DNA from 2 places in the Agrobacterium sp. DSM 25558 genome. Region 2 is predicted to be linked to the other one. Evidence: predicted binding sites of a transcription regulator. Region 2 holds the regulator's gene; the other holds the start of a gene.
The links. Region 2 encodes LexA, which represses DNA repair genes until DNA is damaged. Its sites were predicted from a motif close to TGTTCNNNNTGTGTTCNG; they were not measured.
Positions count from the first base shown of each region.

Region 1: dnaE (DNA polymerase III subunit alpha) is a predicted target of LexA. The motif match lies at 9,143-9,160, and genes of this name have one in related genera.

Region 1 covers NZ_FMUD01000001.1:364,026-375,587, reverse strand. Annotated here, with positions in the region: gene DSM25558_RS01905 (NADH-quinone oxidoreductase subunit M) at 1-59, shown strand, start outside; gene nuoN (NADH-quinone oxidoreductase subunit NuoN) at 78-1,523, shown strand; gene DSM25558_RS01895 (biotin--[acetyl-CoA-carboxylase] ligase) at 1,532-2,290, shown strand; gene DSM25558_RS01890 (ribonuclease J) at 2,483-4,150, shown strand; gene mce (methylmalonyl-CoA epimerase) at 4,209-4,613, shown strand; gene DSM25558_RS01880 (DUF1467 family protein) at 4,667-4,936, shown strand; gene proS (proline--tRNA ligase) at 5,607-6,929, shown strand; gene DSM25558_RS01870 (lipoprotein-releasing ABC transporter permease subunit) at 6,950-8,257, shown strand; gene DSM25558_RS01865 (ABC transporter ATP-binding protein) at 8,273-8,956, shown strand; gene dnaE (DNA polymerase III subunit alpha) at 9,364-11,562, shown strand, end outside.
Region 2 covers NZ_FMUD01000001.1:208,910-220,471, forward strand. Annotated here, with positions in the region: gene eno (phosphopyruvate hydratase) at 1-1,251, opposite strand, end outside; gene kdsA (3-deoxy-8-phosphooctulonate synthase) at 1,477-2,325, opposite strand; gene lexA (transcriptional repressor LexA) at 2,599-3,321, shown strand; gene DSM25558_RS01110 (glutathione S-transferase family protein) at 3,712-4,389, shown strand; gene DSM25558_RS01115 (ComEC/Rec2 family competence protein) at 4,410-6,896, opposite strand; gene gltA (citrate synthase) at 7,158-8,447, shown strand; gene DSM25558_RS01125 (amino acid ABC transporter ATP-binding protein) at 8,531-9,262, opposite strand; gene DSM25558_RS01130 (amino acid ABC transporter permease) at 9,240-9,899, opposite strand; gene DSM25558_RS01135 (amino acid ABC transporter permease) at 9,896-10,567, opposite strand; gene DSM25558_RS01140 (transporter substrate-binding domain-containing protein) at 10,641-11,426, opposite strand; gene DSM25558_RS01145 (GntR family transcriptional regulator) at 11,438-11,562, opposite strand, start outside.

The sequences.
Region 1 (11,562 bases), 160 kb from region 2:
TCAATAATTATACGGCCGCATTGCAGGCAGCGCAGAATGTTGCGCTTTCTCTGAACTGACGACAGGACCCGTAGGACATGACCGCTGAAATTCTTTTTGCCAGTCTGCGCATCGCGACGCCCGAGCTGATCCTTGCGGTCGGCGCTCTGGCGCTGCTCATGATTGGGGTCTTCTCCGGGGACAAGTCGACCAATACGGTCATGGGCCTTTCCGTGGCTCTTCTGGTCGTCGTCGGTCTTTGGATCATCTTTGCACCTGCGACCGGCGAGGCCTTTGGCGGCGTTTACGTCGCAGACGCCTTCGGCAACTTCATGAAGGTGCTGGCGCTGATCGGCTCCATCGTCGCCATGATCCTGTCGGTCGGCCACGGCCGTGTCGAGCCGATCGGTCGTTTCGAGTATCCGGTGCTGCTGGTTCTGGCCACGCTCGGCATTCTTCTGATGATCTCGGCCAACAACCTGATTTCGCTTTATATGGCGCTGGAGCTTCAGTCGCTGGCGCTCTACGTCATCTGCGCCATCAACCGTGAAAGCCTGCGCTCCACGGAAGCCGGTTTGAAGTATTTCGTACTCGGCGCTTTGTCGTCGGGCATGCTGCTCTACGGCATGTCGCTGGTGTATGGTTTTACCGGCAACACCGGTTTCCACGAAATCGCAACCGTTCTGGCGTCCGAGACCCGTTCGCTCGGCCTCGTGTTCGGTCTGGTCTTCGTGCTCGCCGGCCTCGCGTTCAAGATTTCCGCCGTGCCGTTCCACATGTGGACGCCCGATGTTTATGAAGGTGCGCCAACGACTGTTACGGCGTTCCTTGCTGCTGCTCCCAAGGTCGGTGCAATGGCGATCTTCGTTCGTATCGTCATCGATGCGTTCCAGCCTGTCTTTGCCGACTGGCAGCAGATCGTTGTTTTCATCTCGATTGCGTCCATGCTGCTCGGTGCCTTTGCCGCTATCGGCCAGAAGAACATCAAGCGTCTGATGGCCTATTCCTCGATAAGCCACATGGGTTACGCCCTTGTCGGTCTGGCGGCGGGAACACAGGCTGGCGTTTCGGGCGTGTTGATCTACATGACCATTTACATGGGCATGACGCTGGGTACCTTCGCCTGCATCTTGGCCATGCGCCGCAAGGAAGTCGGCAATGTCGAAAGCGTTGACGATCTCTCGGGTCTGGCGTCCAGCAATCCGTTCATGGCGCTGGTCCTGACGGCCATGATGTTCTCGCTGGCTGGCATTCCGCCGCTGGCTGGTTTCTTCGGCAAGTACTACGTCTTCCTCGCAGCCATTGAGGCCAAGCTCTACCCGCTTGCCGTCATCGGTGTGATTGCCTCGGTCGTCGGCGCTTACTACTACCTGCGCATCGTCAAGGTCATGTGGTTCGATGATGCCAAGGACGGTGGTTTCGAAAAGGCGTCCGGCGAACTGCGTATCGTTTACGCTTTGTCCGGCCTCTTTGTCGTCGCCTTCATCGCCTTTGGTGGTGCACTCGGCAACGCGGTTGATGCCGCAGCTAAGACGTTCTTTTGAGCGAGACTTTGCAGAAAACGGGCCTGAGGTCATTGGATGACTTTCGGCACGAGGCATTGGTGGAAACGTCATCCACCAATGTCGAATGCTTCAGCCGTGCCAGAGCAGGGGATCCCGGCAATCTCTGGGTCACGGCTGGCAGGCAGACCGGTGGTCGTGGCCGTCGCGGCAGGCCCTGGGTTTCGGAACCCGGCAATCTTTACGCCTCTCTTCTCCTGATCGATCCTGCGCCGATGGAAAGCATTGGCGCTTTGCCGCTTGCCTTCGCGCTTGCGGTTTACCGCGCCGTTGGTGCGGTCTTGCCACATGGCGGCGCACCGCTGGAAATCAAATGGCCGAACGATATTCTCATCGGACGCAAAAAGACCTGCGGCATCCTCATGGAGGCCGAAACGCTGGCCGATGGGCGCACGGCGCTCGTCATCGGCATCGGCATCAACATCGCCCATATGCCTGATAGTCCGGCCTATCCGGTCACTCGGTTGGGCGAACATGGCGCATCCTGCGGCCCCGATGAGCTTTTTGCGCATCTGTTTCGTGAGGCCGCCTTCGTTCTTGGCCTATGGAATCGCGGGCAGGGCGTGGCTGAGATCGTGCGTCTGTGGCGTGCCGCCGCCTGCGGTATCGGCGAGCCGATTTCCGTCAATCTGCCCGACCGGTCTATTCGCGGGCGTTTTGCCGGAATTGATGATAATGGTTTCCTGCTGCTGGAAGAGGATGATGGGCCGTTGCGCTCCATCGCTGCTGGCGACGTGTTTTTCGGCTGAACCGTACGGTGCTTAAACGCGCCGACGTTCGCCACTCGAATCTGGAGCATGTCTGCTGCTCGGTAAATGCAGGACGCCCTTTCAGCCCCGCATCGGCTGTGTCGGGTCGCAAGATGAAAACCGGTGCTTATCGCTTTACCCGCGCGCGCTTCACTGTGTGGCGGCAGCGACCATGATTGGACAAAACACAGAATGACGACAAAAGACGAATTCGTATTCCTGCCGCTCGGCGGCGTTGGTGAAATCGGCATGAACCTGGCGCTCTACGGCTACGGCCCTGCGGCCAAACGTGAGTGGATCATGGTCGATTGCGGCGTGACCTTCGCTGGGCTGGACTTGCCGGGCATCGACCTCGTGCTGCCAGATATCAACTTCATCGAACAGCAACGCAACAACCTCAAAGCCATCATCATCACCCACGCGCATGAGGACCATTACGGCGCGCTGAATGATCTCTGGCCAAGCCTGAAAGTACCGGTCTACGCGTCCGGCTTCACCGCCGGCATGCTGGAAGCCAAGCGCAATTATGAAGGCACGCGCGCCGAAATTCCGATCACCCCGTTCAAGGCTGGCGATCGCATCAATGTTGGCCCGTTCGAGATCGAAGCCATCGGCGTCAATCACTCGATTCCCGAACCCATGTCGCTCGTCATCCGCACCCCGCTCGGCAATGCCGTGCATACGGGCGACTGGAAGATCGACCACGCACCGTCGCTTGGACCCTTCACCGATGAAGCCCGTTTCCGCGCCGTCGGCGAAGAGGGCGTGCTGGCGATGATGTGCGACAGCACCAATGCGCTGCGCGATGGTGTCTCTCCGTCTGAGGAACAGGTGTCCGAAGGTCTTCGCCAGATCATCGAAAATGCCGAGGGACGTGTGGCCATCACCACATTCTCCTCCAATGTCGGGCGCATTCGCTCCATTGCGCAGGCTGCCGAACGCGCAGGCCGCGAGGTTCTGTTGCTTGGCAGTTCCTTGAAGCGCGTGGTCAATGTGTCGCAGGATCTCGGCATCATGGAAGGCATCAAGCCGTTTCTGGCTGAAGACGAATATGGCTACATTCCCCGCAACAAGGTTGTCGTCATCCTTACCGGCTCGCAGGGCGAGTCGCGGGCGGCACTGGCCAAACTGTCGCGTGATGAGATGCGCAATGTCGCGCTCGCATCCGGCGATACGGTCGTGTTTTCATCCCGTGCTATCCCCGGCAATGAAAAGGCCATTCAGGACATCAAGAACGGCCTGATCGAGCAGGGCATCAATATCATTACCGATAATGAAGCACTCGTTCACGTGTCGGGCCACCCGCGCCGCAACGAGCTTTTGCAGATGTACGAGTGGGTAAAGCCGCAGATCCTCGTGCCTGTTCACGGCGAAGCCGCGCATCTGGTAGCGCAAAAGCTACTCGCCGAGCAGGCTGGTATCGGGCAGGTTCCGAAGGTTCGCAACGGCAACATTCTGCGCCTGGCACCCGGCCCAGCTGAGGTCATTGATGACGCGCCGCATGGCCGCGTCTTCAAGGATGGTCGCCTCGTGGGTGATTTCGAGGAAATGGGCATCGGCGACCGCCGCAAGCTGTCATTTGCAGGGCACGTTTCGATCAATGTGTTGTTGGACAGCCGGTTCGATTTCCAGGGCGATCCCGATGTCGTGCCCTTCGGTCTGCCGGAGTTTGACGACGAGGGCGAAGCCATGGAAGACACGCTTTATGACGCCGTGCTCAGCGCCGTCGAAAGCATTCCACGCGCTCGTCGCAAGGATTTAAACGTCGTCCGGGAATCCATCCGCCGCGCCGTCCGTGCCACGGCCAATCAGGTCTGGGGCAAGAAGCCTATCGTGACTGTCTTCGTGACGAAGGTGTAACGTCGAATATGCGGGTCGAGGCGCGGGGCGCTTCGACCGCCGTTTTTGGGAGGAAGGCATGCTCGGACGTATCAACCACGTGGCACTTGCGGTGCCAAATCTGACAGCGGCAGTCGCAACCTACCGCGATACCCTGGGTGCTGCTGTCTCTCAGCCGCAGGCTTTGCCGGAGCATGGCGTGACAGTCGTTTTTGTCGAGCTGCCCAACACCAAGGTGGAACTGTTGGAACCGCTCGGTGAAGGTTCATCAATTGCCGCCTTTCTGGAGAAGAACCCTTCCGGTGGCATGCATCACATCTGCTACGAAGTGGACGACATCATCCTTGCACGCGACCACTTGAAGCAACAGGGGGCGAGGGTGCTGGGGAATGGCGAGCCGAAAACCGGCGCGCATGGCAAACCAGTGATTTTTCTCCATCCGAAAGACTTCTTCGGTACTCTGATAGAGATTGAACAGGTCTGAGTCGGCCCAGGCGCTTGGCGCTTTCACGACGATACTATGGGAGGTTTTGAAATATGCCGTGGCTTTCGGCTTTTGCCGTCTTTTTCATCGTCTGGTGGACGGTGCTGTTCATCGTTCTGCCGATTGGTCTTCGCACGCAATCCGAGGATGGAAATGTGGCGCTTGGAACCGTTGCCAGTGCGCCTTCGCATTTCAGCGGTGGTAAAATGGTGTTGCTGACAACGCTGATCTCACTGCTCATCTGTGGCGTATGGTATCTGGCAACGTGGTATTTTGGCTTCACCATGGATGATCTGCCGCGCATCGTTCCGGTTTACGATTGAGTCTGTCATCCAGATGTCATCTGGGCAGGCCATAGAGGGAAGCGCACCGTCGTTACCGATACGTCCGCAAGTTGACTGCCGTGATTAAGCCAAAATCTTCTTCGCGGTTTGGGCTGGGGTAACTGAAAGCAAAAAAAAACAAGGCGTTTCAGCCTTGTTCTTTAGTTTCGCGTGATCTGTAACCGTTACCGGGGCTGCGCCTAAGCGCGCCTAAGATCTCATCCTCCCAAGACTGACCGCGAAAATGACAAGAATTTAAACTTCCTGCCTCTTTTGTAAGCCAAAACTAGCTCAATCATAGGCAGTTGTCATCAGATTTTTTGCATATTTGTTACAGTCGGCAGAAAATTCCTCCTGAAGCGATATGTCGCACCTTAGCGGCAATAATATTCCTCCTGTAACCGTTCAGGGGCGAAAGTCGTCTCACAAATTCGCCGCAGAAGCGCCATGAAGCACAATTGTACCTGACGTGAGGCATGGCGATGGGTCCTCCGTGACACCAGAATTCGGGCCTGAAAAGAATCGCTGGCGCATAGTTGGTATCAACACGGCAACGCGTTTGAGGGCGGGTTTCTTTCTGATGCGGAAACCGCTATGTACGGCGGAAATGTCCCTTTATTCCGGCGATTCCCGTGTAAAATCGGTGTTTCGCCACAGAATGGAAACCACCATGCGTCTTAGCCGTTACTTTTTGCCCATCCTCAAGGAAAATCCCAAGGAAGCGGAAATCGTCTCGCATCGCCTCATGCTGCGTGCAGGCATGGTGCGTCAGCAGAGCCAGGGCATTTATTCCTGGTTGCCGCTGGGCAAGCGCGTGTTGGATAAGGTCAACAAGATCGTTCGCGAAGAGCAGGATCGTTCCGGTGCCATCGAGCTTCTGATGCCGACGCTTCAGACAGCCGAGCTTTGGCAGGAAAGCGGTCGCTACGATGATTACGGCAAGGAAATGCTGCGCATCAAGGACCGTCAGGACCGCCAGATGCTCTATGGTCCGACCAATGAGGAGATGATCACCGACATCTTCCGTTCCTATGTTAAGTCCTACAAGAGCCTGCCGCTGAACCTCTATCACATTCAGCTCAAGTTCCGTGACGAGGTTCGCCCCCGTTTCGGCACCATGCGCTCGCGCGAATTCCTGATGAAGGATGCCTATTCCTTCGACCTGACGAAGGAAGACGCGATCCATTCCTATAACAAGATGTTCACCGCTTACCTGCGCACCTTCTCGCGCCTCGGTCTGCGGGCCATTCCCATGCGCGCCGATACCGGCCCGATCGGCGGCAATCACAGCCACGAATTCATTATTCTGGCGGATACCGGTGAGTCTGAAGTGTTCTGCCACAAGAGCTTCCTGGATCGCGGCATTCCCTCTGATGACACTGATTTCGATGACGTCGCTGGTCTTCAGGGCATTTTCGATGAGTGGACGACGGACTACGCCGCCACATCCGAAATGCATGATGAAGCGGCATTCGACGCGATCCCCGAGGGTGAGCGCCTGTCTGCACGTGGTATCGAAGTTGGCCACATCTTCTATTTCGGCACGAAATATTCCGAGCCGATGGGTGCCAAGGTTCAGGGACCTGATGGCAAGGAACACCTTGTCCACATGGGTTCCTATGGCATTGGCCCCACACGCCTTGTTCCCGCCATCATTGAAGCATCGCATGATGAGAACGGAATCATCTGGCCGGACTCGGTTGCGCCTTTCGACGTTGTCATCATCAACATGAAGGCTGGCGACGCTGCCTGTGATGCGGCTTGTGAAAAGCTGTATTACTCGCTGTCGAACGCCGGCAAGGATGTTCTTTACGACGACACGGACGACCGTGCGGGCCAGAAATTCGCAACGGCTGATCTCATTGGCGTGCCGGTGCAGATCATCGTTGGTCCACGCAGCGTTGCTGCCGGTGAAGTCGAGGTCAAGAACCGCAAAACCGGTGCGCGCGAAACCGTGACCATCGAAGCGGCAATGAACAGAGTGCTTGGCTGAAGAGCCAATAGGGAGACGACATGGCAAAAGCCGAGGCTGATAACGGTGCAGGCTCATCCGTAAAGGGTAGGTCCGCCCGACCATTTTCGGCCTTCGAACGCATGGTGGCCTGGCGCTACCTGCGTTCGCGCCGCAAGGAAGCGTTCATTTCCGTCATCGCTGGTTTCTCCTTCGTCGGCATCATGCTCGGCGTGGCGACGCTGATTATCGTGATGGCCGTAATGAACGGTTTCCGTACGGAGCTGATTTCCCGCATTCTCGGCATCAACGGCCACATGATCGTTCAGCCGATCGATTCTCCGCTCAAGGACTATGACGTTCTGGCGAAGAGATTCGCGGGCGTTCCCGGCGTTACCATGGCGCTGCCACTGGTCGAGGGCCAGACGCTTGCGTCCGGTCGTGGCGGTGCGGGCAGCGGTGCTCTGGTGCGCGGCGTTCGTGCCGAAGACATCGAGAAGATCAAGGAAGTCTCCGGCAATATCAAGGTGGGCGATCTCGTCGGCTTCATGTCGGGGCAGGGCGTTCTTGTCGGTTCGCGCCTGGCATCCCAGCTGGGCGTGACTGCAGGTGATCAGATTACGCTGATATCACCGGAAGGTGACGTGACGCCGATGGGCGTCAATCCACGCGTCAAATCCTATACGATCTCGGGCGTTTTCGAGATCGGCATGTCGGAATATGATGCCTCGATGATCTACATGCCGCTTTCTGAAGCGCAGCTTTATTTCAATCAGGAAGGCATCGTTCAGTCCATCGAGCTGTTCGTTACCCACCCTGATAATGTGGATGGCATCAGGCCTCTGGTGGAAGCGGCAGCCGAGCGGCAGATCTATATCACCGACTGGCGACAGCGAAATCAGACCTTCTTTTCCGCCTTGCAGGTGGAGCGCAACGTCATGTTCATGATCCTGACGCTGATCGTGTTGGTGGCGGCGCTCAACATTATCTCGGGCCTCATCATGCTGGTGAAGGACAAGGGCAGCGATATCGCCATTCTGCGCACCATGGGTGCCAGTGGCGGCTCCATCATGCGCATCTTCTTCATGACGGGTGCTGCCATCGGCATGGTAGGCACCTTTGCGGGCGTCGGACTTGGGGTTCTCGTCTGTCTGAATGTCGAATCGATCCGGCAGTTCTTTTCATGGATTTCAGGCACGGTTCTGTTCGATCCCCAGCTCTATTTCCTCAGCCAGCTTCCAGCGGAAATGCAGCTGAGCGAAACGCTGACCGTCGTTGCCATGGCGCTGACCCTGTCTTTCATTGCGACGATCTTTCCGGCATGGCGGGCTTCCAAGCTCGATCCTGTGCAAGCCCTGCGTTACGAATAAGGACTGCTTCACACCATGGCAAAGAAAATAGCGTTGCGGCTTTCCGGCGTGGAACGGACCTACGGTCAGGGCGAAACCAGCCTTTCCATTTTGAAAAATGCCGATCTTGAATTGAGAAGCGGCGAAATCGTCGCGCTTGTCGCACCCTCTGGCACCGGTAAATCCACGCTGCTGCATCTGGCGGGTCTGCTGGAGCATCCAGATGCTGGCGAGGTGTTCATCAACGGTCGTTCCTGCGGTGATCTGTCTGACGAGGAGCGCACGTCGATCCGTGGCAGCGATATCGGCTTCGTCTACCAGTTCCACCATCTGCTGCCGGAGTTCACCGCGCTCGAAAACATCATGATGCCGCAGTTGATTGCCGGTCTGCCCCACGCGGAAGCAAGCGAGCGAGCAGCGGCCCTGTTGGACTATATGCGCATCGGTCACCGCGGTGATCATCGTCCGTCCGAGCTATCCGGTGGTGAGCAGCAGCGCGTCGCTATCGCACGCGCCGTGGCCAATGCACCGCTGTTGCTGCTGGCCGACGAGCCGACGGGCAATCTCGACCCGGAGACGGCGTCCTATGTGTTCGGAGCACTCGAGGCCTTGGTACGCCAGTCCGGGCTTGCAGCCTTGATCGCCACCCATAACCACGACCTCGCAGCCCGCATGGACCGCCGCGTCACTCTGAGCGAAGGCAAGATCGTCGAGTTCTGATCTGCGGGCTTACAGGCCCTCACAGTCCATACCCTAAGATTCAACAAGCCCCGTGCAGCATTTGCTGCGCGGGGTTTTGTCATTTGGACTCAACAGCTTGCCGCGAATCGCATGCGTAACCGCCGCGACTCCGCACGCGTTGACAAGACGAGACCCCGAAATAAGCAGTTGACAACGAAACGAAATGAGAACAAAGTTAGAACATAACGAGTATGGAGAGACAAATGACCGACATCATCCGTGACATTGCTGCCTTCGCTTCCATCGCTGTTTTTGTTACCAGCTTCTCGGTAATCCTCACTTCTATGTGATATGTCAGCGTCGTTTCATAAATGAAATGACGTGTAAAGCTACCTGCGGGCAGTGGACATTGCCGTCAGGAAATCCGAAAATCCCGCTGATTCAGAATGACGGGATGGCGGTTGATGGGCGAGATTTTAGTGAGCGGCGGGACCGCCGGTACAGACCTGAAAACGCCCGGCTTTGTTCACCTGCGTGTGCACTCTGCCTATTCTCTTCTCGAGGGTGCGTTGCCCTTGAAGAAAATCATGGCGAAGGCCGTTTCTGACGGTCAGCCCGCCATTGCAATTACCGATACCAACAATCTGTTCGTCGCGCTGGAGTTTTCCGAAAAGGCGCGAGACGAAGGCTTGCAGCCTATCATCGGCTGCCAGATGTCCATCGACATGCAGGATGCCACCGATGACAAGCGGGGGCATAACAATCTGGCGAAGCTGCCGGCGATTGTGGTGCTGGCTGCCAATGCGCAAGGTTACGAGCGTCTGGTCGACCTGATCAGCCGTGCCTATCTGGATGGTGATACCACCGGGCCGTCTGTCTGCATCACCAAGGCATGGCTGGAGGAGGGCGATAATGCTGGCCTGATCGTTCTCAGCGGTGCATCGGGTGGTCCGATCGATATGCCTCTCAAAGAGGGTCATACGGCTCAGGCGACCAGACGGCTTGTGGCCCTGAAGGAACTGTTCGGCGACCGGCTTTATATCGAGCTGCAACGTCAGGGCAATTTTGATCGTGTGCATGAGCGTCGCATGGTGACTTTGGCCTATGAACATGATGTCCCGCTTGTCGCCACCAACGAGGCGTTCTTCCCGACGCGCGCGGATTACGATGCCCATGATGCGTTGATGGCTGTCGCTCACAACGCCATCGTCTCCGATGACAGCCGTTTCCGCCTGACGCCCGACCACTATCTCAAAAGCCGCGAAGAGATGATGGCGCTGTTTGCCGACCTTCCGGAAGCGTTGGAAAACACCATCGAGATTGCCCAACGCTGCTCCTATGTGCTGAAAAAACGCGGTCCTATCCTGCCGCGCTTCACCGGTGCGAGTGAAGACCCCGATGAAGCCGACCGTGCCGAGGGGCAGGAACTGCGCAGACAAGCCGTTGAGGGTCTGGATCAACGGCTGGCAGCACTCGGAATGGCGCCGGGCTATACCGAACAGGAATATCGCGACCGGCTGGACTTCGAGCTCGGCGTTATCGAGCGCATGAAGTTTCCCGGCTACTTCCTCATCGTTGCCGACTTCATCAAATGGGCGAAGAACCAGGATATCCCGGTTGGCCCGGGCCGTGGTTCCGGTGCGGGTTCGCTCGTCGCCTATGCGCTGACGATCACCGACGTCGACCCGCTGCGCTTCTCGCTGCTGTTCGAACGCTTTCTCAATCCGGAACGCGTCTCGATGCCCGACTTCGATATCGACTTCTGTCAGGATCGCCGCGAAGAGGTGATCCGTTACGTCCAGAAGAAATATGGCCGTGAGCAGGTGGCCCAGATCATCACCTTCGGTTCGTTGCAGGCCCGTGCAGCGTTGCGCGACGTCGGGCGCGTGCTGGAAATGCCCTATGGGCAGGTGGACCGCATCTGTAAGCTGGTGCCGAACAATCCGGCCAACCCGACGACGCTGTCCAAGGCCATCGAGGAAGAGCCGCGTTTTCAGGAAGAGGCCGACAAGGAGCCGGTCGTCGCGCGCCTTCTCGATATCGCCCAGAAGATCGAAGGTCTCTATCGCCACGCGTCCACCCACGCCGCCGGTATCGTCATCGGTGACCGCCCACTGTCAAAGCTGGTGCCGATGTACCGCGATCCGCGCTCGGACATGCCGGTCACCCAGTTCAACATGAAATGGGTTGAAAGTGCCGGTCTGGTGAAGTTCGACTTTCTCGGCCTGAAGACGCTGACGGTTTTGAAAGTGGCGGTGGATTTCGTCGCAAGGCGCGGCGTCGCTGTCGATCTGGCGGCCATTCCGCTGGAGGATGTGAAGACCTACGAGATGCTGTCGCGCGGCGAAACCATCGGCGTGTTTCAGGTGGAAAGTGCCGGCATGCGCAAGGCGCTGATCGGCATGCGCCCGGACTGCATCGAGGACATCATTGCGCTCGTCGCGCTGTATCGTCCGGGTCCGATGGAAAATATCCCCGTCTACAACGCCCGTAAACACGGCGAAGAAGAGATCGAGTCGATCCATGCGACCATCGATCACCTGCTGAAGGAAACGCAGGGCGTTATTGTTTATCAGGAACAGGTGATGCAGATCGCCCAGGTTCTGTCTGGCTATTCGCTCGGCGAAGCCGATCTTCTGCGCCGC
Region 2 (11,562 bases):
GGCATAAGCTGCCTGTGGCCCCAGCATTTCCTCGATACGGATCAGCTGATTGTACTTGGCCAGACGGTCGGAGCGCGACAGCGAACCGGTCTTGATCTGTCCGCAATTGGTCGCAACCGCGAGATCGGCAATCGTGGAGTCTTCCGTTTCGCCGGAGCGGTGAGACATGACGGCGGTGTAACCAGCCTTGTGCGCCGTTTCGACAGCATCAAGCGTTTCCGTCAGCGAGCCGATCTGGTTGACCTTCACGAGAATGGAGTTGGCAACGCCCATCTTGATACCGTCACGAAGGCGGGCAGAGTTGGTCACGAACAGATCGTCACCAACCAGCTGAACCTTGGAGCCGATCTTGTCCGTCAGGTACTTCCAGCCATCCCAATCGTCTTCGGCCATGCCGTCTTCGATGGAAATGATTGGGTACTTGCCCGCCAGTTCAGCGAGGTAATCCGCCATGGCTTCCGGCTCGAGCGTGCGGCCCTCGCCTTCCATCTCGTACTTGCCGTTCTTGAAGAACTCGGTCGAAGCGCAATCGAGAGCAAGCGCAACGTCGTCGCCTGGCTTGTAACCGGCCTTTTCGACGGACTTCATGATGAAGTCGAGAGCCTCAGGCGCGCTCTTCAGGCCTGGTGCAAAGCCACCCTCATCACCCACATTGGTGTTGAAGCCCTGTGCCGACAGTTCCTTTTTCAGAACGTGGAAGATTTCAGCGCCGATACGGACCGCGTCACGGATGTTTTCCGCGCCAACCGGCATGATCATGAATTCCTGGAAGTCGATCGGGTTGTCGGCATGCGCGCCGCCATTGATGATGTTCATCATCGGAACAGGCAGCAGATGCGCGTTTGGACCACCGACATAACGGTAAAGCGGCAAGCCAGTCGTTTCGGCAGCAGCCTTGGCAACAGCCAGGGAAACGCCGAGGATGGCGTTGGCACCCAGGCGGGACTTGTTTGGTGTGCCGTCAAGCTCGATCAGGGTCTGGTCGACATGAATCTGGCTCTCGGCATCGAACCCGCCCAGCGCGTCGAAGATTTCGGTGTTGACAGCTTCAACTGCCTTTTCAACGCCCTTACCGAGGTAGCGCTTGCCACCATCACGCAGTTCTACGGCTTCGTGCGCGCCTGTCGATGCGCCCGATGGAACTGCTGCACGACCGAAAGAGCCGTCTTCCAGGTAGACATCGACTTCAACAGTCGGATTGCCACGGCTGTCGAGAATTTCGCGTGCGATGATATCGGTAATGGCTGTCATGATCTCTCCCTTGGGATTGGAACAGGATTTTTCAGTTGCCTGTCTTAGAGTGCATACCGAAAACTGTGAAGCGCTTTTCGAATGATCGGCGCGATAAACAGGGCGACGGAATAGCGACTCGATGTGAATTTCTTCAGTCGCTGTAGACGACGCGCAAGAAATTACAATGACGGTGCCCGTTTCAGGCACCGCTTTTCAATAAAAGCCGATTAAGGCCAAAACCCGTCACGCAGATTTGGCGATGTCGTCAAAAGCGAGCAGCTTTTCCAGAAGCTTCGGCATGTCCTTCAGGTGAACCATGTTCGGACCATCCGATGGCGCGTTATCCGGGTCCTCATGTGTTTCCACGAAAAGACCCGCGATGCCAACGGCAACAGCAGCACGCGACAATGTTTCCACGAATTCGCGCTGACCGCCCGTCGAACCGCCCTGCCCACCCGGCTGCTGCACGGAGTGGGTAGCATCGAAAACAACCGGTGCGCCCAGAGATGCCATGATCGGCAGGGAGCGCATATCAGACACCAGCGTATTGTAACCGAAGGACGCACCGCGTTCGCACAGCAGCACATTCGGGTTACCGCTGTCGTTCAGCTTCGCCAGAACGTTCTTCATATCCCACGGCGCCAGAAACTGGCCCTTTTTGACATTGATGACGCGACCAGTCTTGGCAGCAGCCACCAGTAGATCCGTCTGACGGCTGAGAAACGCCGGAATTTGCAGAATATCAATCACCGGCGCAACGATGCCGCACTGTTCTTCCGTGTGAATGTCCGACAGAACCGGAAAGCCGAACTGCGCCTTCAACTCGGCAAAAATCTCCAATGCCTTGTCGATACCGATGCCCCGCTGGCCGGAAAGGGACGTGCGGTTGGCTTTATCGTAAGAAGACTTGTAAACCAGCCCGATACCCAGCTTGCCACACAGCTCTGACAACGTTTCCGCAATCATGAATGCGTGGTCGCGGCTTTCCATCTGGCAAGGTCCGGCGATCAGCGAAAAGCGTTCTGTATTGGAAAAGGAAACCGCTTTGGAGCCCTGCCCCGCAACGACTTTCAGATTGTTCGTTACACTCATCGTCTTTCCTTGCAATAAAGCGGGCGATTTCAATGGTGCAGACCATCGAGATATTCCCTTATCGTTTGTTGGCCACGCATTTAGCAGCAAGGCGGCCCAGAGTCACGGTATAGGTCCGCGTAAGACCATCTGGTGTTGCTGATTTACGCATCAACAGATGCTTAAATGAATTTCACCGAATTTTAAGGGATTGCAGAACACATATGGAACATATAGTGTTCGTTCTGTATTTGTTTCGCGAATCTTCGCCTCTAATTCCAAGGGTGTTCCTTCATGCTCACGCGCAAACAGCAGGAATTGCTTCTGTTCATTCATGAAAGAATGAAAGAGTCCGGCGTGCCGCCATCTTTCGATGAAATGAAAGATGCACTCGATCTTGCTTCAAAATCAGGTATCCATCGGTTGATCACCGCACTTGAGGAGCGCGGCTTCATTCGCCGGCTACCGAATCGGGCGCGCGCTTTGGAAGTCATCAAGCTTCCCGAATCCTATTCGCCACAAGCCAAGCCTCAACGCGGGTTTTCACCCAGCGTTATCGAGGGTAGCCTGGGCAAAGCAAAGGTGGCTGAACAGCCGCCCCGTCCCGCAGCGTCCAACGACAGCGCACCCAATTCTGTTAGCGTCCCAGTTATGGGCCGGATAGCTGCGGGTGTGCCGATTTCCGCAATTCAAAACAACACCCATGACGTTGTCGTTCCGATGGATATGTTGGGTTCGGGCGAGCACTACGCTCTGGAAGTCAAAGGCGATTCGATGATCGAAGCCGGGATTTTCGATGGTGATACGGTCATTATTCGCGATGGAAGCACTGCAAATCCGGGCGATATCATTGTGGCTCTGGTCGATGACGAGGAAGCAACGCTGAAGCGCTTCCGCCGAAAAGGCGCTTCCATTGCGCTGGAGGCTGCAAACCCTGCCTATGAGACGCGAATTTTCGGACCGGACAGAGTGAAAATTCAAGGCAAGCTGGTCGGTTTGATCCGCCGTTATCATTAATATGTTGCGGGCATGCGTTGTCATGCCCGCTACTCAAATTGTATTTTGATGGTCATAATATTCCCTGCCAGCCTGTCTGAAATATCAATTTAAGACCACAAAAAATCACGGCAGTTAGGCTACAAAACCTATATTCATTAGTCGGGTCACGAAATCCACTAATTGGTGTATCTCAATCTCGTTGCATCTGAGAATCACTACGTCGCTGTGTGCCTCGCGCTCGTCTTATCGAAGATCGAACGAACAGTTACCAACGTTGGCGTACCTAAATGTTGTTTTCGGGTAGGTCCGTCCGCGGCCATCAAATAGTTTGATGAGCATTATCACTCCGGCGGCCTGTATCCGGTCTATTGCGTGCCGTATTGATGGACGATAATGGGGAACATTGACATGTATGATCTTTACATAGCCAACAAGAATTACTCTTCATGGTCCCTGCGGCCATGGGTTTTGATGCGAACCTTGGAGATTTCGTTCAACGAAAAACTCGTACAGTTTGGCACGTCGAACCACGATTTCACGCGCTTCTCTCCGTCGGGAAAGGTGCCCTGCCTCGTAGAAAATGACCTGACCGTATGGGACAGCCTCGCCATCGCTGAATATCTGGCAGAGCGCCATGATGGTGTGTGGGCAAGTGATGCCAAAGCGCGGGCGTGGTCGCGCTCGGCGACTGCCGAGATGCATTCTGGTTTTCAGGCGTTGCGCAACGAACACCCAATGAGCGTCGGTTTGCGCATACGGCCATCGTCCATCAGCGAGCCCCTGCAGAGGGACATATCTCGAATAGACGCGCTCTGGCAGGACGGCTTGGCAGCTTTTGGTGGTCCGTTTCTGGCAGGGAAAAACTTCACCGCTATAGATGCGTTCTACTGCCCCGTTGCATTCCGGTTCCAGACCTACTCTACACCTCTGTCGGTGGAGGCCGAAGCCTACAAAAACCGCCTGCTTTCCCTTTCCGCCATGCAGGAATGGCAGGGTGCTGCTTTGCTGGAAACGTGGCGAGATGCGGGTCACGAGGCTGAGGCGCGGGCCGTGGGAGAATGGACAGCGGATCTGCGCGCGAAATAGCAAATGGCGGCAGCCACACGCTATGGGTCCAGCGCCAACATATTTTCGATATGCGCAGGCAACTCGGGATCGAAGTCCTCGCTGCGCCAATCATAACTGCGGTGCATGGTCCATGATCGATCCTGACCCTGCATTGCAACCTTCGCCCGTAGAACGGCGTCGCCTTTACGGCCAAGCCAGACTTCCATGGAGCCGGTACGTCGTAATGTCTCCTGACTGATCAGGATCGCACCGGACCGACAGGCGGCGAAGGGCACTCTGCGTGTCGTCACCACTAGGTCGGCAACGTCGCATGCCGTTCCCGTCAGCGCAGTGTTGGAAATAACCGCTACAGTTACGCCCTTCTGCGACTTAGCCACACACCACATATCTTTGCGGCAGGTGAATATATCCGTGGCACCGGTTGCTGCTCGCATCTCCTCGGCAGCCCGCGACTTTTCGATATCGGTCAAACCCGCCGTGCGGGCTTGAGAGCTAACCGCTTCCTCTGCATCATCACCAGCAGGTGACGTGACACGATCGAGCATTTTGGGGGCGACGTGATGCGCGGGTAAAGGCACGGCTCTTTGCCATTGCTCGTAAACGAAGCCGGAGGCGCGTTGTTTGGTGGAGGCAACCGCGTCTGCGGATGTCAGCGCGACCAGCGAACCATCCTCATAGATCAGCAGGTCCGGTTTATCGCGCCCCTGCTCGATCAGAAGCATGGCAAAGCCGGCGGCTATGAAGGGCAACCCAATCAAGGCAAGTCGTGTGCGAAGCAATGCCAGCAGCAGGAAACCCGTTGTTGAAATCGCCAGAAACCAGCCATTTTGCCGTCCAATCGTCTCGTCACCGCCCCAACTCGACACGGTCTTGGCCACTTCAATGACCATCGCCATGCCGTAGCCCATGATTTTCAGAAACGGCGCGTCGAGCCCGAATGGCATCAACAGCATGCCGATGAGCGCAAACGGCATGACGATCAGAGACATGATCGGCATCGCGGCAAGATTTGCTGCCAGCCCATAGGTGGTGATGCGATGAAAATGCTCGATGGAATAGATTGCCGTCGATATGCCACCGATCAGTGACGTGATCACGACACCGCCAATGATCGTCGCAGCCTTACTGGCTATCGATAGCCACCATGGCGGTCGGGAGATGACGAGACGCTCCCGCTCGCCGCGCCACCGGCTCCAGAACGCATATGCGGAGACGAGCGCGAGCGTTGCTGCAAACGACATCTGGAAGCTCGGCCCCATGACCTCGTGCGGCGACAGGACGATAATCACGATCGCCGAAAGCGCCACGTTGCGCAGGCTGATCGACGGCCTGTCCACCAGCACAGCAAACAGCATGATCGACATCATCAACCATGCCCGCTCTGCGGACACCGCAAATCCTGAAATGAGATAATAGGCCAGTGTCATCAAAAGCGCTGCAAAGGCAGAGATTTTCTTGACCGGCCGGCGCTGGGAGAATCCAGGAAACAGGCTGAACACGGTTCGCATTCCGATGAAGAAGATGCCAGCGGCGAGCGCCATATTCAGCCCGGAAATCGCAACGATATGCGCCAGACCGGAAACACGCAGAGCCTCCATCGTCTCATTGGAAATCGCGCGTCTCTCGTCGGTGATAATCGATGCGGCAAAGGCACCCGCATCACCACCGATGAGGTCACGAATGCGTTGAGCGATGTGGCTGCGAAGTTGGTAGAGCCAGGTATCGGCATCCTGCACGAAGCTGCTGGCACCCGCCTCATCTGCATTGGAGGGCAGTATTTTGGGTGCCCCATAAAAAAATCCCGTCGCGCCAACACCATTGAAAAATGACGCAAATGCAAAGTCGTTGAGCCCCGGCAGAGCTGGGCCGGAGGGTGGGGAAAGGCGGGCTTTTCCGCTGACCGTCTGGCCGATGAGAACTGCCTCATGTCGACTTCGGGCCACCACGGAAATTCGCTCCGGCGGCCGCGAAAGCGTCGGGTCGGACGTCGATTTCAGCGCAACGACATATCGCCACGATCCCCGCGCGTCCAGTTCGCGACGCTCGACGGTTCCGCTAATCGTCGTGGTCACCGGAGTGTCAAGCATCACGGTCCCTGCCCTGCCCGTTTCCCAATCGGCAAGCAGCATGCCGAACAAAAACAGTGCGACGGCTTTCAAACCGGCAGACATGACGCCAGGGCGATAAAACAGCGCACATGCCGCTATCGCCAAGCAGACGGTCTCCCACAGAATGAACCGTGTCGAAGGTGTCACCGACAGAGAAAACCAGAATGCGGCTCCTGCCGCGATGAGAACAGGAACGAAAAGAAAGTCCTGGCGATGAGAAACCTCTTCCTCAAGACAGCGTGCGAGCCAGCCTCTCAGTCGCAATATCTGACGACGAGGAGAATGAGAGCCGCGTCCCTCAATCGTCAGTGATCGGTTGGACGTGTGCAGGGGCAACAGAAAATCATCGAGTTCCGTCTGCGCAACGGCGCTCGTTTCCGCAAGGCGGAAATACTGCTTTTCTTCGTGTGTATTCAAGTACCGCTGCCCCCTGCCGCAGACGGTTAGTTTGCAACCCTGAAAAGCAGATTGCAACCATTTGCGCGATTAAGGAAGCATTGACCTAGAATGAAACACTCTGCCGTGGAAATGCTTCATTTCGAGATATTGACGTGCCGCAATGCACAATTTGCCTTTTGGATAGCTTGGCTTTATCGCGCGGATCATATAGCTAAATCGCTGACGCTTAAACTGGCTGATGCGTCACCCCGCATCGCCTGCATATTTCGGAGGTATGGTATGACGGAAACTAGCGCGACAGTGACACTCGGCGATAAAAAGGTCGATCTTCCTGTCCGAGAAGGCACGATCGGACCGAAGGTTGTCGATATCGGTACGCTTTACAGGAACACCGGTACCTTCACTTACGACCCGGGCTTCACGTCCACTGCCTCTTGCGAATCCAAGATCACCTATATCGATGGCGACGAAGGTGTTCTTCTGCACCGCGGCTATCCCATCGAGCAGCTTGCAGAACAGGGCGACTTCCTCGAAACCTGCTATCTGCTGCTGTACGGCGAACTGCCGACGACCGCACAGAAGAAAGACTTTGACACCCGCGTAACGCGCCATACCATGGTGCATGAACAGATGAGCCGCTTCTTCACCGGCTATCGCCGTGATGCGCACCCGATGGCCGTCATGTGCGGCACGGTCGGCGCGCTGTCTGCCTTCTATCACGACTCGACTGACATTACCGATCCGCACCAGCGCATGGTCGCTTCGCTTCGCATGATCGCGAAGATGCCGACGATTGCGGCAATGGCTTATAAGTACCACATCGGCCAGCCCTTCGTTTATCCGAAGAACGATCTGGATTACGCCTCCAACTTCCTCAACATGTGTTTCGCCGTACCTTGCGAAGACTACAAGGTCGATCCGGTACTGGCCCGCGCCATGGACCGCATCTTCATCCTGCATGCCGACCATGAGCAGAACGCCTCGACATCGACCGTTCGTCTTGCCGGCTCTTCTGGCGCCAACCCGTTTGCATGTATCGCCGCGGGCATCGCATGCCTCTGGGGCCCTGCCCACGGCGGCGCCAACGAAGCAGCGCTTAACATGCTGAACGAAATCGGTTCGGTTGATCGTATTCCTGAATACATCGCCCGCGCCAAGGACAAGAACGATCCGTTCCGCCTGATGGGCTTTGGCCACCGCGTTTACAAGAACTACGACCCGCGCGCCAAGATCATGCAGAAGACGATGTATGAAGTTCTGGAAGCCACCGGTAATGGTGACGACCCGATCATGCAGGTTGCGCTGGAACTCGAAAAGATCGCTCTGTCCGATCCATATTTCGTCGAAAAGAAGCTCTACCCCAACGTCGACTTCTACTCCGGCATCACGCTGAAGGCTCTCGGCTTCCCGACGACCATGTTCACCGTTCTGTTCGCCCTGGCCCGCACAGTCGGCTGGATCGCACAGTGGAACGAAATGATCGAAGACCCACAGCAGCGCATCGGCCGTCCACGCCAGCTGTATACGGGCGCCGCAAAGCGCGACTATACGCCGGTTTCCAAGCGTTAAGTTTGGAAGCATCGACTAAGAACCATAAAGCCGGGCCAACGCCCGGCTTTTCTATTGCTACAAAGCTCAATTCCGCAAAGCTTTCAATGCGCCGTCACGCCCAGAAACTGTTTCAGCTCGGGTGTCTTGGGTGCCGAAAAAACCTCCTCCGGTGGGCCTATCTCATGAACCTTGCCTTCGTGCATGAAGACGACGCGGGAGCAGACATCGCGCGCGAATTTCATTTCGTGGGTGACCATGACCAGCGTCATGCCTTCTGCGGCCAGTTCCCGTACCACGGCCAGAACTTCGGAAACGAGTTCCGGGTCGAGGGCAGACGTGATTTCGTCGCAGAGGAGTGCGGTGGGCTGCATGGCCAGCGCTCGGGCAATGGCCACGCGTTGCTGCTGACCACCCGACAGTTCGTCGGGATAGGCGTCGAATTTGTGGGCAAGACCGACACGCTCCAGCATTTTGCGCGCCAGCGCCTCTGCGTCCGTCCTCGGCGTTTTTTTCACCACGGTTTGGGATAGCATGACGTTTTCGCCGACGTTGAGATGCGGAAACAGATTGAACTGCTGAAAGATCATGCCGACCTTCAGCCGCAAGGCTTTCAGGTGAAGCTCATCATCGATGAACTGAGCGCCCGCCACAGAAATCGCGCCGGACGAGATGGTCTCGAGACCGTTTATGCAACGCAATAGCGTCGATTTTCCCGATCCACTCTTGCCGATGATGGCGATGACCTCGCCCGGATCGATATCCAGGTTGATGCCTTTGAGAACCTCGTTGCTGCCAAAGCTTTTGCGAACTTCAGTGATTTCGATGAGCGACATTGAGCTTCCTTTCGAGGATCTGGCTGCTTTTCGACAATGGCCAGCACAGCGCGAAATAAATGAGGGCAACGAGGCCATAAACGGTGAAAGGCTGGAACGTGGCGTTGGTGACGATCGTGCCTGCCTTGGAAAGCTCCACGAAACCGATGATCGAGGTGACCGCCGTTCCCTTGATGACCTGAACGGCGAAACCGACTGTGGGTGGAATGGCAACCCGCATGGCCTGCGGCAGGATGACGTAGCGCATCTGCTGCAAGCGCCCCATGCCGAGGCTAGCGGAGGCTTCCCATTGTCCCTTGGACACAGCCTCGACGCATCCGCGCCATATCTCGGTGAGGAATGCCGCAGCCCAAAGGATCAGCGTCAATCCGGCAGCCAGCCAGGCTGGAACATCGATACCGACCAATCCCAACCCAAAGAAGGCGATGAAAAGCTGCATGAGCAACGGCGTTCCCTGAAACAACTCCACATAATATTTGGAAAAGACCCGCAGGGATTTCTTTCTGGAAATGCGCATGAACAAAAGCAAAAGACCGACGGCTGCTCCGCCGAGGAAAGACACCAGCGAAAGAAGAACCGTCCAGCGGGCTGACAACACCAGGTTTCGCAAAATATCCCAGGTGGTGAACTCGATCATCGGGCACTCCTTCTGGGAAAGATGAAGCCGCCAACAACCAGAAGCAGCTGCCGCAACAAAATGGCGAGCGCGAGATAAATGACCGTCGATACCATGTAGGCCTCGAAGGCGCGGAATGTGCGCGACTGGATGAAATTGGCCGCAAATGTCAGATCTTCCGCGGCAATCTGCGACACGACAGAAGAGCCGAGCATGACGATGACGACCTGCGATGAGAGAGCGGGCCAGATGCGCTGGAGCGCTGGGACGAGCACGACGTGACGGAAGGTTTCGAACCGCGTCATGGCAAGGCTCGCTCCGGCCTCAAACTGACCCCTGGGCGTCGCCTGAATGCCGGCGCGAATGATTTCGCAGCTATAGGCCCCGAGATTGATGACCATGGCGATATTGGCCGCCGTCAATTCGTTCAACTGCAAGCCCAATGATGGCAGGCCGAAGAAGATGAAAAACAGCTGGATGAGAAATGGCGTGTTGCGGATCATCTCCACGTAAACAGCAATCGGCGGACGCAGCCATGTTGGCCCCAAAGCCCGCACCCATGCGCAGAAAATGCCGAGCGCGATTCCCAGAACACCACCAATAGCAATCAGCTGCAGCGTGATGAGAACGCCCTTCACGATTGCCGGATAATATTCGAGAAGCCACCCAAACTCGAAGGTGTAGTTCACGTTGGTTCCTTTCGAAAAAATACAAGGAACCGCGCCCTGCTCGAAGGCAGGGCACGACTTTTAAAAAATTGCTTTAGAGATCTTTAGGCAAATCGGTTTTCAGCCACTTCTGGGCAATGGCATTGAGACTGCCGTCGGCTTTTGCAGCAGCAAGGATCGCATCGACTTTCTCACGCAAAGCGGGTTGGTCCTTGTTGAGGCCGATATAGCAGGGAGAGTTCTTGATCAGGAATTTCAGTTCCGGCCGCTTTGGCGGGTTCTTTTCCAAAATAGCGGCCGCAACGACGTTGCCGGTCGCAACCGTTTCCACCTGCCCGGACAGGAAGGCGGAGATGGTGCCGTTATTGTCTTCATAGCGCTTGATGGTGGCATCGGCTGGCGCGATCTTCGTCAGCTCCAGATCCTCCACAGCGCCGCGTGTCACGCCGATCGTTTTGCCCGACAGGTCTTCTGCCTTCTCGATCTTCACGGCGTCAGGTGCAAAAACGCCGTTGAAGAAGGGTGCATAAGCCACCGAAAAATCGATCACCTTTTCTCGGTCGGCATTCTTGCCGAGGCTGGAAATGACCAGATCGACTTTGTTGGTCTGGAGATAAGGAACGCGGTTTGCGCTGGTGACCGGCACAAGTTCTGTTTTCACGCCCAGCTTTTCAGCAATCAGATTGGCGACATCGATGTCGTATCCACGGGGTGCCATGTCGATTCCGACGCTGCCGAATGGCGGGAAATCCTGCGGGACTGCAACACGGATCGATCCGCGCGCAGAAATATCGCTCAAGGTATCCGCCGAGGAAGGAGCGGCGAAGCTCACACTGGCGGCGAGAGCTACGGCGGCGAAAAATGTGCGTCTGTTTAACATTATGAAATCTCCTAAATGGTTGCGTGATGGGCAGGAAGAGAAAGTGAACTGCGAAGATCGGAATGGCGGCCGCGCTGGCGCGTCAGATCGAGGCCGGTCTCGACCTCGTCCAGATGCGTGGCTGCAAGGTCTGCGG